2 regions of the Mesorhizobium sp. M0954 genome follow, and region 1 is predicted to be linked to the other one. Evidence: riboswitches for the same ligand, from Rfam matches in the RefSeq annotation. Region 1 holds a riboswitch; the other holds the start of a gene.
The links. Region 1 has a riboswitch for S-adenosylmethionine ahead of metX (homoserine O-acetyltransferase MetX). Riboswitches for the same ligand answer to the same signal wherever they lie in the genome.

Region 1 (7,266 bases):
GCTCACCATGAAGGAACTGCCTTGCGGCTGGCCGGTGGCGAGTGCGACCACCGCCCGTCCGACATCGGCCGGCGTTTGCATGTCGGTCATGGCGGCGATGAAGTCCGCCGGCTGGATGCCCATATAGGCCGCTATGCTGTCGACGCCGGCTTTGCCCACGCCGGTTTCCGGCATGATGCGCATCGGCGCGAGCGCCATGAAGCGCAGGCCGAGGCCAAGCCGGTCGGCCTCCTTCTGGCTATGACCGGCCAGGAACATCTGCATGCGTTTTGCGCCAGCATAGCCGCCGGCGTTCGGTGGTCCGCCGGTCAAGGCCGCGCCGCTGGAGATCAGAACGATCCGGGTCCCCGGCTTGAGCGGACGCCGCAGAGCGGCCCGGCAAAACAGGAACGACGCCTTGACGTCCGTGTCCCAATTTGCCGAGAACGCCTTCCAGTTCTGTTCATGCACCGGCGCAGAAGGCGCCAGCGCACCTGCGCAGATCACCAGTACGTCCGGCTCAAGCGCGGCGAAGACCTTATCCGGGGCGGAGTCCATCGTAGCATCGGCCGCAAGCGTCTTCACGCCCGAGACCTCCCAGGCAAATTGCGCCAGGGCCTGTTTTCCGCGGGCGACGGCCAGCACCGTCGCTTTCTCCTTGAGGGCGGCCTCCGCGATGGAGCGGCCGACACCACGGCTGCCTCCGACGACGACGACATTCTGATTTTGCAACGATCCCATGGATCACCTCTCTATTCCCGGCCGCCGGACCATCCAGGCGCGCTCATCGATAAGGACAGCGCAGGTGGGTGGAAATCATCGGTGCCAGGCGGAAATATCTTTCCGCTGACGGCAGCGGCGCGTCGGTTTTGTATTCAGTGTCATTACCTCGGGGGTAATCGACCTGTGCGCGACGTCTCGGCAAACTGCTCCCATCAAGCCGGTTGTCCGGCCTTCGACCACAAGGAGTTACGCCATGACCGCCTACGCCGTCGCCCATATGCGCCAGGTCACGCCGGGACCGCAGATCGCCGAGTACCTGCACAAGATCGATGCCACGCTGGAACCGTTTGGCGGCCGCTTCGTGGTGCACGGAGGCGAGGTGGAAGTCGTTGAAAACACCTGGCCGGGCTATCTCATAGTCATCGAGTTTCCCAACCGGCAGCAGGCACGTGCATGGTACGACTCGCCCGCCTATCAGGAGATATTGCCGCTGCGTACCAGCAATTCCCGGTCCGACGTGGTCTTCGTTGATGGCATCCAGCACCCGCACAAGGCCACGGACGTGCTTGAATAGAGGGAATGATCGGGTACAACCGGCGTCTATGGTGCCGCCATCTATCTGGCGGCACCGAATTTGGATCGCGTCTGCATCGGCAGCTTCACCGCCCCTGCAGCACCTTGATCGCGTTGGACATGTCGCCATGCGACAATGCAGCCAGGTAATCCGAGTAGTTGATCCTGCCGTTCGCGAAGCCGTTCATCAATCGCGTGCAGAACGTGTGTTCCAATCCGGCATCCGGGACGTTCATGAGCGCGGCGAGGTTTGCCCTTTCAACCTTGCCGAACCGCATCTTGAATTTGGTCATGCACCGCTGGATCGCCTGCCGTTTCAGCGCCGGGCTGCCGCTCAACGCGACTTGTCCATTCTGGAAATCGGTCTTCGACGTCGTGCATCCGGAAATCAAAGTGGCCGACATCAAAGCTGTTGCTAATACTAACGTCTTCATTGCTTCCCCCAAACCAACCCGTTTGAGACCTGTTAAAGCAACAAAGAATGCCGGGCAACTTCATTGGATTGAAAATTGAAAATATGGTTTCTTGCGCAGGTCTGAGGTTCGTTGCTTCTGCCTGTCAAACCTATCGTTTCAGCAGGAATACCGCTTGCTGGCCGAAAAAGTTCCAGAACCACCAAGGCATGGAGAAGCCGATCCGCTGGCCGTTGGCGTCGAGCGCGGTTGCCTTTTCCACCGTCGCGCCAAGCTCGTCGCACAGATTGACGAAGTCGCGAATGGTGCAGAAATGGATGTTGGGCGTGTCGTACCAGGAATAGGGCAGGTCCTTGGTCACCGGCATGCGGCCGTTGAAGAGCAGCGAAAGGCGCACCCGCCAGTGGCCGAAATTCGGGAATGAGACGATGGCGCGGTTGCCGATCCGGAGCAGTTCGTCGAGCACCAGCTTCGGATTGCGGGTCGCCTGCAAGGTCTGCGACAGAACGACGAAGTCGAAACCCTTGTCGGGATAGAATTGGAGATCCTTGTCGGCATCGCCTTGAATAACCGACAGGCCGCGCGCCACGCATTCGTTGACGCCGCGCTGCGACAGTTCCAGCCCGCGGCCATCGACCTTCTTGGTCTCCTGCAGCAATTCGAGCAGCAGGCCGTCGCCGGAACCGACGTCCAGCACCCGCGACTGCGGCGGGATGAGATCGGCGACGACTTCGAGGTCGACGCGCTGGGCGCGGTTGACGCTCATGCCTTCGGCTCCTGCCTGGCGCATGATCCTGATCCGAACGGTCCGCAACTTTTCGGGGTCATGCGCCGAGCCCTCTCGCCCGCGCGGCCGAGGCGATGAAGCCCTTGATGGCGGCGAACAGTTCCGGTTCGTCGAGCAGGAAGGCGTCGTGGCCGCGGTCGGTCTCGATCTCGACGAACGATACCGAGGCGCCGGCTGCGTTCAGCGCGTGCACGACCGAGCGGCTCTCCTCGGTCGGGAACAGCCAATCGCTGGTGAACGAAACCAGGCAGAAGCGCGTCTTGGTGCCGGCGAAGGCATCGGCCAGCCGGCCGCCATGGTCGGCGGCGAGATCGAAATAATCCATCGCCCGCGTCATGTAGAGATAGGAGTTGGCATCGAAGCGATCGACGAAGGTCATGCCCTGATGGCGCAGATAGCTCTCGATCTGGAAGTCGGCATCGAAGCCGAAGGTAAGCGCTTCGCGGTCCTGCAGGTTGCGGCCGAACTTGCGGTGCAGCGCTGCTTCCGACAGATAGGTGATGTGGGCGGCCATGCGCGCCACCGCCAGCCCCTTTTCCGGCCGCTTGCCATGCTCGAAATATTTGCCGCCATGCCAGTCCGGGTCGGCCATCACTGCCTGCCTGCCGACCTCGTGGAAAGCGATGTTCTGCGAGGAATGGCGGGCACCGGTGGCGATCGGCAGCGCCGAGAAGACGCGCTCCGGATAGCTGGAGGCCCATTGCAGCACCTGCATGCCGCCCATCGAGCCGCCAAGCACGCTGAACAGCTGTTCGATGCCGAAATGCTCGACCAGCATCAGCTGCGCCCGCACCATGTCGCGGATGGTGATGATCGGCAGGTCGAGCCCGTAGGGCTTGGCGGTGGCGGGATTGGTCGAGGCGGGGCCGGTGGAGCCGAGACAGCCGCCGATGACGTTTGACGAGATGACGAAGAAACGGTCGGTATCGATGATCTTGCCGGGACCGATCAGCACTTCCCACCAGCCCGGCTTGCCGGTCACCGGATTGGTGTTGGCGACATGCTGGTCGCCGGTCAGCGCATGGCAGACGAGGATGGCGTTGGAGCGCGCGTCGTTGAGCGTGCCATAGGTCTGGTAGGCAATCTGGAACGGCGACAGCAGCGTGCCGGCGTCGAGCTTGAGCGGCTTGTCGGCGCCGAAACGCAACACCGGGCTCGACGGCTGGTCGGCCTCGTTGTTGGTTTTTCGCGCGCGCAAAGCGACCATCACATCTCCTTGCCCGGCCTTCAGTTGTCCACCGGTCTGGGCAACAAAAAACCGGCCATGCCTTCGCAAAGCCGGTTACAAGATGCAAACGGCCCTTTAGCAAGTTGTTTAACGTGGCTGCAAGCCGACCGGCCAAATCACCACGGAACTGTAGCCGTTCTTCTATGACTCGCGCATGGCTTCGTCAACGGCAAGTTCTTGATCCCGAATTGCCGGCCCTCGACATTCCGGGCCACGGCTTGTATTTCCGCTGCGGCTTCCGGATGGAGGCACTCTCGACGGATTTCATGAAATGAGTCAGACACCGGATCAGACACGTCCAAAGCCCCGCGCCGGCATCATGGACATCGAAGCCTATGTGCCCGGCAAGAGCGCGGCGCCTGAAGGTGTCGCCAAGGTCCATAAATTGTCGGCGAACGAGAACCCGCTCGGCCCTTCGCCAAAGGCGATAGAGGCCGCGCGCGCGGTCGCCGACAAGCTCGCGGTCTATCCCGACGGCAGCGCCATGCGCCTGAGGGAAGCGATCGCCGAGGTGCACGGGCTCAACCCGGCGAACATCGTCTGCTCCAACGGCTCCGACGAGATTCTGGGCCTGCTGGCGCAGACCTACCTCGCGCCCGGCGACGAAGCCATCATCACCGAACACGGCTTCATGGTCTACAAGATCTACATACAGTCGGCCGGTGCCGTCCCGGTGACGGTCAAGGAGACCGATGAACGCGCCGATATCGATGCGATCCTCGCCGCGGTGACGCCGGCTACCCGGATCATCTTCCTTGCCAATCCAAACAATCCAACCGGCACCTACTTGCCGTTCCAGGAGGTGCGCCGCCTGCATGCCGGCCTGCCGCGAAACGTGCTTCTGGTGCTGGATGCAGCTTACGCCGAATATGTCCGGCGCAACGATTATGAAGCCGGCGTCGAGTTGGTGGGCAGCGCGGAAAACGTGGTCATGACCCGCACTTTCTCCAAATTGGGCCTGGGCGGGGCGCGGATCGGCTGGATGTATGCGCCAATGCACGTCATCGACGCGATCAACCGCGTGCGGGGACCCTTCAACGTCAATGCGACGGCAATCGAGGCCGGCATCGCGGCGATCCGCGACCGTGCCCACATCGAACGCAGCGTCGCGCACAACGAGACCTGGCTGGCCTGGCTGAGCGAGCAATTAAGCGGGCTCGGGCTGCGGGTGACACCGAGCGTCGGCAATTTCATCCTCATCCACTTTCCCGAGGACAAAAAGCATTCGGCGGCGGCCGCCGACGACTACCTCAGTGCGCGCGGCTACATATTGCGGCGCGTTTCCGGGTACGGTTTTCCCAACGCGCTGCGCATGAGCATCGGCACCGAAGAGGCCAATCGCGGCGTTGTCGCAGCACTCGCGACATTCCTGAAAAGCTAGAACACCATGACATCACCGATGTTCGAAAAAATCGCGCTGGTCGGCATCGGCCTGATCGGCTCGTCGCTGGCCCGCGTCATCCGCCGCGAGGGGCTCGCCGGCCAAATCGCGATTTCGACGCGCAGCGAAGCGACGCTGGCACGGGCGAGCCAACTCGGCCTTGGCGACACCTATACGACGGATGCGAAAGAGGCGGTTCGCGATGCTGATCTGGTTATCGTTTCGGTGCCGGTCGGTTCTTCCGGTACGGTCGCCGCGGAGATCGCGCCGGCGCTGAAGAAGGGCGCCATCCTCACCGATGTCGGCTCGACCAAGGCGTCGGTGATCGCGCAGATGCAGCCGCACGTGCCTGATGGCGTGCACTTCATCCCCGGCCATCCTTTGGCCGGCACCGAAAAATCGGGACCGGACGCCGGTTTTGCCGAACTGTTCGAGAACCGCTGGTGCATTTTCACGCCGCTGCCCGGCACCGATCCCGCAGCACTGGAAAAGCTCTCGGAATTCTGGCGCCGCTGCGGCTCCAACATCGACACGATGGACCCGCAGCATCACGACATGACGCTGGCCATCGTTTCGCACCTGCCGCATATTATCGCTTACAACATCGTCGGTACCGCCGACGATCTGGAGTCGGTGACCAAGTCCGAGGTCATCAAATACTCGGCTTCCGGCTTTCGCGACTTCACCCGTCTCGCGGCGTCCGACCCGACCATGTGGCGCGACGTCTGCCTGCACAACAAGGACGCCATTCTCGAAATGCTGGCGCGGTTTTCCGAGGATCTGTCCTCGCTGCAGCGGGCGATCCGCTGGGGCGACGGCGAAAAACTGTTCGACCTGTTCACCCGCACCCGCGCCGTCCGCCGCTCGATCATCGAGGCCGGCCAGGATATCGACGTACCGGATTTCGGCCGCCAGGCAGTCGAACACCCGCCGAAGGGATAAGCCGCGGCAGGCCGATCGCAGGCCAGCCTGGCTTAGAGCGGTTCATCGTTTCACAGAAACGCCGAACGGCTCTATCTCTTTGTTTTGCGCAATTCCGGACGGAAAACCGTTTCACACTTTTCCTGGAATTGCTCTAGTCGAGCGGCTTGATCTTGCCGAGCGGGATGAAGCCGAGCGAGGCCTTGCCCCTGACGATCTTGAGCGGCATCGACGGCTGGTTGCCGAGGAGCGCCAGTCCGGCAAAGCCGGTCTGGATCTCTTTCTTCTGCTCGGGGATGGCGGTGGCGAGGATTGCCGCCACGGCCTTTGGATCATTGAGCCTGATCGTCAGGTCGGCATTTATGAGACCGTCGTCATCGACCGACAGCGGTCCGGAAACGGTGATGCGCGCAGTTCCGGACGACAGATCGAGCTCGTGGATTTCGGCCGCCTGGCCGCGCAGGCTCTTCGGATTTGCCTTGATCAGTGTCACGCCGTTTTTCAGCGTGACGTCGCCGCTGCCGTCGAGCGGCGGCAAGACGCGCCCGCCGATGGCCGCTGCGTCGATTTCAAGATCGGTGAAATTGCCGGCAGAGTCGATGTCCGGGCCGTTTGGGCGCAATTGTCCGGTGGCGGTTCCGGCGCTGAACAGCGAGACGGGATCGGTGTCGTCTGCCGGATCGGTCTGGCCGGACAGGCCTTCTGCCTGCAGCGAGAGGCGTCTCGGCAGCGGCCAGGACAGCTTCATGTCGGCCCGCAGATCATCCCAGTCGATCCAGAGCGGGGTCATGCCGGGAACAGAGGTCCTGAGCGGCCCCCTGAGCTCGGCGGCAGGCGACAGAAGGCGGGTGATCTGCGTGGCGGCGTTGATCTTGCCTGTCGATGCCGCGACGTTGCGGCTGTCGTCCTCGTAAGCCAGGCTGTCGCAGGAAACGGTGAAGCTGAAGGGATAGCCGCTGACCGCGAGATTGGCGCAGTCGGCCTTGATGCCTTTGTCGTCGAGATCGGCGACCGCCTTTTTGGTGGCGCTCTCGACCAGGTCCGCCAGGTAGAACCAGCCCGCGCTGTAGATGCCGAACAGCACGAGGATGAAAGCGGCAAGCCACAACAGGCGGCGACGTTGGCTGGGCGGCGGGCGCTCGTCACTTGACGTCATGCTGCGGCTTTCGTTAACGCGGGGTGGCACGGGCGGGCTGTCGCTTGCGGCACCAACAGGTAGACGGACTGAAACACCACCGGTGAGGTGGTCGTCACAATCAGG
Region 2 (7,266 bases), on a different contig from region 1:
AGCGCAGTTTGATCAACGATGCGCGTCATCTCCTTGCCCGACTCGAGCGCAGGTGCCGAAAAACAATGTCATTTAAGTGACACATGACAATGATGGTGTGCAGGCTTGTGCCGGGCGACTCAGCGTTCTGTCGAATTGTTGAAAACGGCCGTCATGCGGCCGGCACTTCTGGAGTGACCAGATCTCGATGGAACCGACATTCGCAGCCGCTCTCCTTTCCATAGCCCTCCTTCTTTCAAATCTCGCCAGCATCCTGTTAGCTTCGCTGAAGCTGAAGCGACCAGCCAGGATCGCACCGCCCGCCAACGCGCCGCCGGTATCGATCGTCATCCCGGCACGCGGCGTCGAGCCGTTTGCCGAAGAGACGCTGGAGCGCGCCTTCTCACTCGACTGGCCGCGCTACGAACTCATCTTCTGCGTTGCCCATGCCGACGACCCGGTGGTCAAGCCGATCACCGCCGCAATGGCGCGCTTTCCAGCTATTCGCGCCCGCCTTCTAGTCGGTGACGACCGCATCAGCGGCAATCCAAAACTCAACAATTGCGTGAAGGGTTGGGAAGCGGCGCATTATCGCTGGGTTATTCTTGCCGATTCCAATGTGCTTATGCCGAGCGACTACGTCCAGCAGCTGATGGCGGCATGGCGGCATGGCACTGGCCTCGTCTGCTCGACGCCGATCGGCTCACGGCCGGACAGTTTCTGGGGGGAGGTCGAATGCGCCTTTCTCAACACGCTGCAGGCACGCTGGCAGTACGCTGGAGAGGCGCTCGGCCTCGGCTTCGCGCAGGGCAAGAGCATGTTGTGGAACAAGCCGATGCTCGACGCCAATGGCGGCATCCGCGCGCTTGCCGCCGAGATCGCCGAGGACGCCGCCGCGACCAAGCTGGTCAACGGGCTCGGACTGCGGGTCAATCTTGTCGCCTCGCCCTTCGAACAGCCGCTCGGCCGGCGCACGCTTGGCGAGATCTGGTCGCGGCAGGCGCGCTGGGCGCGGCTGCGCCGCGTCACCTTCGCGCTGTTCTTCGCCCCCGAGATCCTGATCGGCGCGGCGCCGCCGCTGGTGCTTGCGCTGATCGCGGCGGCTGACGCCGGCGTCAGCCTGCCGGCAACCGCCATCGCCGTGCTGGTCGCGGCCTACCTGCCGGAATGCGCCTTGGCCTCGGCCAAGGGATGGCAGCTGTCGCCGCGCACGATCCCGGCGATGATGGCGCGAGACCTGATGCTTCCCGCCATTTGGGCGCGCGGATGGCTGAGCGGCGCCGTCGACTGGCGCGGCAACGTGATGACTATCCAGACAAAGACCGTCGCGGAGCTGGAAGAGACCCCGTCCGGCGCCTGATCGGCGCGTCCCCGCTCGCCTCTGTTCGGCCATCCCTTATCCGGCAACTCTCAGTGCCTGCTCGATGTCTTCGAGCAGGTCGTCGGCGTCCTCAAGGCCAACTGACAGCCTGAGTGTTCCCGGTCCGATGCCGAGCTCGGCGCGGGCCTCATCGGTCAAGTTCTTGTGCGTCGTCGTCGCCGGATGGGTGATCAGGCTCTTGGCGTCGCCGAGATTGTTGGAAATGAGCACGACGTCGAGTGCGTTCTGGAAGGCAAAGGCCGCCTGCTTGCCGCCCTTCACATCGAGGCAGATCAGCGTCGAGCCACCCGACATCTGCTTCTTGACCACGGCCGCTTGCGGGTGGTCGGCACGGCCAGGATAGATGACACGGGCGATTTGCGGACGCTCGGCCAGGAAATCCGCGATGCGGCCGGCACTTTCCGTCTGCTGGCGTACGCGTAGCGGCAGCGTCTCAAGGCCTTTCAGCAGCGTCCAGGCATTGAAGGGCGAGAGGCTTGGGCCGGTGTGGCGGAAATAGTCATGCAGGTTCTCGTCGATCCATTTCTTGTCCGACAGAACGATGCCGCCAAGACAGCGCCCCTGGCCGTCAATATGCTTCGTGGCCGAATAGACGACGATGTGGGCGCCGAGCTGCAGGGGTTTCTGCTGCAAGGGCGTGGCGAAGACATTATCGACGATCAGCCTGGCGCCGATCGAATTGGCAAGTGCCGCGACGGCGGCAATGTCGATCACTTCCAGCGTAGGATTGGTCGGGCTTTCCAGGAAGAACAGTTTGGTGTTCGGCTTGACCGCCTTTTCCCAATTGGCGATGTCGGTGCCGTCGACCAGCGTTGCCTCAATGCCGTATTTCGGCGCCAGCGTCTCGACCACCCAGCGGCAGGAGCCGAACAGCGCGCGCGCCGCTACGATATGGTCGCCCGCCTTGGCGCTGCACAGCAGTGCTGCCGTCACCGCCGCCATGCCGGATGCCGTGGCGCGCGCGTCTTCGGCTCCTTCCAGCGCGCACATGCGTTTTTCAAACATGTCGACCGTCGGATTGGCATAGCGCGAATAGATGAAGCCCGGCTCCTCGCCCTTGAAGCGGGCCTCCGCCGCTTGCGCCGTCTCGTAGACATAGCCTTGGGTGAGATACATCGCCTCGGAGGTCTCGCCAAAGCCGGAACGCAGCGTTCCGGCATGCACGAGTGCGGTCTGAGGCTTCCAGTCGCGCTTCTTGGTCATCATTCCATCCAAACACCAAAATTGGTCCAAACAACAAAAAACCGGTCGCGAAAGTCGCAACCGGTCCATATGGCCTTGCGGCCCGACGGTCCTTTAGCGACTTGTTTAACGTGGCTGCAAGCCGACCGGCCAAATCACCACGGGATAACGAGCTTTAGACCCGCGCCACGCTTGCGTCAATTGCCGGCATGATTAAGAGGGTTGTACCAAGCAGGTGCCAAAGGCGTCCACGGTCGGACCTGCGACAGAACAAGACCTCGCCCGGCGTTCGAACGGAGCCAGACCCTTGCGGCAGACAGGCATTCTTCCCGATCAGGATATTTCCGCGCTGTTCCAGACGGGCGCGCTGAAATCGCCGCGCACGCTCGATGCCGATCAGATCCAGCCGGCCAGCCTTGACCTCAGGCTCGGCGACAAGGCCTGGCGGGTGCGTGCTTCCTTCTTGCCCGGCCCGGACCACAGGGTAGCCGACAAGCTCGACCGGCTGAAGCTGCACGAGATCAACCTCGCCGAAGGTGCTGTGCTGGAAACCGGCTGCGTCTACATCGTGCCGCTGCTCGAAAGCCTGGCGCTGCCCGCCCATATTTCCGCCTCCGCCAACCCGAAAAGCTCGACCGGACGGCTCGATATCTTCACTCGGGTAATGACCGACCGCGGCCACGAGTTCGACAAGATCGCCGCCGGCTATGAAGGCCCGCTCTATCTGGAGGTCAGCCCGCGCACTTTCCCGATCGTCGTGCGCACCGGCTCGCGGCTGTCGCAGATCAGGTTCCGCACCGGCAATGCGCTCTTGTCGGAAAGCGAGCTGCACGACCTGCACCGCACCGAGATGCTGGTCGCCACCGAACCACCCAACATCTCAGGCGGCGGCATCGCGCTGTCGATCGACCTCGACGGCGACAAGGATGGGCTTGTCGGCTATCGCGGCAAGCACCACACCGGCCTGGTCGACGTCGACAAGCGCGCCGCGCAGGATGTCGTCGATTTCTGGGAGCCGCTTTACAAGAGCGGTGCCGGCGAGCTGGTGCTCGATCCGGACGAATTCTATATTCTGGTGTCGCGCGAGGCGGTGCATGTGCCGCCGCTCTACGCGGCCGAAATGACGCCCTTCGATCCGCTGGTCGGCGAGTTCCGCGTCCATTATGCCGGTTTCTTCGACCCGGGTTTCGGCCATTCGGCGTCGGGCGGCACCGGCAGTCGGGCGGTGCTCGAGGTGCGTAGCCACGAAGTGCCGTTCATCCTCGATCACGGCCAGATCGTTGGACGGTTGGTCTACGAGCACATGCTGAAACGGCCGCGGGCGCTCTACGGCACAGATCTCGGCTCGAACTATCAGGCGCAGGGCCTGAAACTGTCCAAGCATTTCCGCGCCGCCCGCTGAGCTTGTTCGCAATTCCGTCAGCCGCGAAACAGATATTCTTTCGCGGCGCCAAGGCAGCCATGAAACTGACCGATAAAGAGCAGTTCTCGCACTGCCAATCGCTTCTTCCCCCAAAATCCTCTGGTTTGCTTCTCGTCGTCAAGTGAGGCGCTTGAGCTGGACTGCAAGGGGAACAACTGCTTGTCGATACATCCCAGCACATGGGCTCTGGCGGAGTCGATACCGCAGGCTCTGCCATTGTCGTTCAGTCTGTCAGCGCGGAGTGCGGACGTCATGCGATCCGCGTTGCGCATCAGAAAGCTCACTTGCGATTTCGAATAACCGGTGGCCAGAAGCCGGTTAGTCATCGACATCCGGGCCCCGCGATAGGATTTTGCGCTGCATTGTCCGGCGCTGTAAGCCGCTGGGGAGAAATAGGCGAGGAACAGGACTAAACTTACGAACACAGTGCCAATCCGCAGGCCGTTCATTTCTCGCCCCTGAATTATGTCACCAGTTTACAACGCCTTCACCGCCACCTTCACCGGCTGCTCGATTTCAAGCGGGTTGCGCAGAGGCAGGCCGAAATCCTGCGCCTCGATTTCGAATACGTCACCGGCCTCGGTCCTGATGCCGTCGGCAAAGGACAGCGTCGCCGTGCCGAACATGTGCACATGCACGTCGCCCGGCTGGCGGAAGGCCGAGTATTTGAAGTGGTGATGCTCGAGATTGCCAATGGTGTGCGACATGTTCGCCTCGCCCGACAGGAACGGCTTTTCCCAAAGCAGCTTGCCGTCGCGCAGGATGCGTGAAGCGCCGCGGATATCGGACGGCAGATCGCCGATCAGGATCTCCGGCCCGAACGAAGCGTTGCGCAGCTTGGAATGGGCAAGGAAGAGATAGTTCACACGCTCGGTGACGTGGTCGGAAAACTCGTTAGACAGCGTGAAGCCGACGCGGAACGGGGCGCCGTCGTCGCCGATCACATAGATACCGGCGATTTCCGGCTCCTCGCCGGCATCCTGGGCGAAGGCCGGCGACATAAGCGCCGCCCCGGGCGCCACCGCCATGGTGCCGTTGCCCTTGTAGAACCATTCCGGCTGCACGCCGATCTGGCCTTTCGCCGGCTTGCCGCCCTCAAGCCCCATGCGGAACATCTTCATGGAATCGGTCAGCTGTTCCTCGCCGTCCGTGCTGAGCTTCTTGTGCATGGAATCGCGGGTCGCGGCGGAGCCGAGATGCGTCAGCCCGGTGCCGGTGAGATGGAGATGCGCCGGATCGGGATGGTTGATCGGCGACAGCAGCCGTCCCTTCTTGTAGGCTGCGTCGAGATCGACGGTTTCGCCGAAGCCCTTGCGCTCGATCAGGGCGACAAGCCCGCTGCCGGTACGCGCGGCTTCCATCGCCAGCGAATAGACGCTGCGGGCGCCGTTGATGACGCGGGTCTTGCCGCCGTTGCGGGCAACGACGCGGATCGTCTCGGCGTCGTCGAGGATTTGTGAGATCAGCATGGTAACCCTCTCTGAATTGTGGGCTGGCCTGCCCTTTCTCGGCAAACCCTGCCCTGCGCGGCCAGGACCCTGTCCGCGCCTCGGTTGAAATTCTTCGTCCGGATTGCGCTCGCGGATCAGGTCCCTCGGGGGACTTCTTTGCGCCGCCCGGCAGCGCCGCGATGTGACCCGTATGCCTCCTGGTTGCCTCTCAAGCCTTGTTCTTGTTGTAGACGTCGAAGACGACGGCGCCGAGCAGCACCAGGCCTTTGACCACCTGCTGCCAGTCGACATTGACGCCCATGATCGACATGCCGTTGTTCATGACGCCCATGATGAAGCCGCCGACCACCGCGCCGATGACCTGGCCGACGCCGCCCATCGCCGAAGCGCCACCGATGAACACCGCGGCGATGACGTCGAGCTCGCTGCCGAGGCCGGCCGCCGGCACAGCCTGCCCCAGGCGCGCTGCGATAATCAGACCGCCGAGTGCCGACAGCACGCCCATATTGATGAACACCATCAACGTCAGCCGTTCGGTCTTGATGCCCGATAGCTGGGCTGCCTTGGCATTGCCGCCCATTGCATAGATGCGACGGCCGATCGTCATGCGTTTGGTAACGAAGACGAACAACGCGATCAGCACGCCCATCACCATGAGAACGATGGGGAGGCCCCTATAGGTGGCGAATTGGTAGACGAGAAACAGCGCCAGCGCGCTGATCACCAGGGTCTTGACGACGAACAGCGAGAAGGGCTCGGCTTCGTAGCCATGCTTCTCGCGGGTGCGCCGAGCCCTGAGCCCGAAATAGGCATAGGCGAGCACGGCGACGAGGCCGATCACGATCGTCGTCAGGTGCAGCGTCAGGCCGCTGCCGACAATGGTTTTGCCGGCGGCGTTCACGGTTGGCGGTATCAGCGTCAATGGGCCGATCAGGTCCGGAATGAAGCCGGAACTGAGCGCCTTGAAGCCGACGGGAAGCGGCCCTACGGAAGACCCGCCACCCAGCAGCGCCTGGCAGATGCCGCGGAAGATCAGCATGCCCGCCAGCGTGACGATAAAGCTCGGTATTCGGTGATAGGCAATCCAGTAGCCTTGTGCCGCGCCGATCGCACCACCGACGATCAGGCAGATGATCGACACCACCAGCGGATTGCTCAATGGGCCAAGCGGCCAGATGACCATCATCATCGCCGCCAGTGCGCCGATGAAGCCGGCGACGGAGCCGACGCTGAGATCGATGTGACCCGAAACGATCACCAGAAGCATGCCCAGCGCCATCACGATGATGAAGCTGTTCTGCTGCACGAGATTGCTGAGGTTCACCGGCTTGAACAGCGTTCCGGACGTGGTGAACTGGAAGAACACCATGATTGCGATCAACGCCAGCACCAACCCGTATTCGCGCAGGTTGGTGACCAGCGCCGAGACGGCAATGCGAGGTCCCTGTTGTAGATCCTGGGCAACGCCGGTCTGCGGCCCGGGAGCGCTTTCGGTGCTCATGATGCTTTTCCTTCTCCGCGGACGATGGCGCGCATTATCTTTTCCTGGCTGGCGTCGCTTGCCGCCATTTCGCCGACGATGCGTCCTTCGTTCATGACGTAGATGCGGTCGGTGATGCCGAGCAGTTCGGGCATTTCCGACGAGATGACGATGATTGCCTTACCCTCGGAGGCGAGACGCGCGATGATCGTATAGATTTCATACTTGGCGCCGACGTCGATACCGCGTGTCGGCTCGTCGAGGATCAGCACTTCCGGATTGGCGAACAGCCATTTCGACAGCACCACCTTCTGCTGATTGCCGCCAGAAAGGTTGCCGGTCATCTGGTAGACGCTCGAGGCGCGGATAT

Region 2: it holds a riboswitch for S-adenosylmethionine, as region 1 does, so the genes downstream of both, NKH93_RS06100 (O-succinylhomoserine sulfhydrylase) here and metX (homoserine O-acetyltransferase MetX) in region 1, are expected to answer to the same signal.

Annotation. Positions count from the first base shown of each region.
Region 1 is NZ_JAMYNR010000008.1:104,999-112,264, forward strand. Features, by position in the region: gene NKH93_RS13340 (SDR family NAD(P)-dependent oxidoreductase) at 1-720, opposite strand, end outside; gene NKH93_RS13345 (DUF1330 domain-containing protein) at 956-1,276, shown strand; gene NKH93_RS13350 (hypothetical protein) at 1,362-1,568, opposite strand; gene NKH93_RS13355 (hypothetical protein) at 1,567-1,788, shown strand; gene metW (methionine biosynthesis protein MetW) at 1,840-2,454, opposite strand; gene metX (homoserine O-acetyltransferase MetX) at 2,513-3,682, opposite strand; SAM riboswitch at 3,759-3,836, opposite strand; gene hisC (histidinol-phosphate transaminase) at 3,975-5,084, shown strand; gene NKH93_RS13375 (prephenate/arogenate dehydrogenase family protein) at 5,091-6,026, shown strand; gene NKH93_RS13380 (DUF2125 domain-containing protein) at 6,160-7,161, opposite strand.
Region 2 is NZ_JAMYNR010000003.1:189,162-196,427, reverse strand. Features, by position in the region: gene NKH93_RS06105 (ceramide glucosyltransferase) at 188-1,339, shown strand; gene NKH93_RS06100 (O-succinylhomoserine sulfhydrylase) at 1,376-2,566, opposite strand; SAM riboswitch at 2,637-2,714, opposite strand; gene NKH93_RS06095 (2'-deoxycytidine 5'-triphosphate deaminase) at 2,850-3,944, shown strand; gene NKH93_RS06090 (hypothetical protein) at 3,962-4,414, opposite strand; gene araD1 (AraD1 family protein) at 4,442-5,434, opposite strand; gene mmsB (multiple monosaccharide ABC transporter permease) at 5,625-6,917, opposite strand; gene mmsA (multiple monosaccharide ABC transporter ATP-binding protein) at 6,914-7,266, opposite strand, start outside.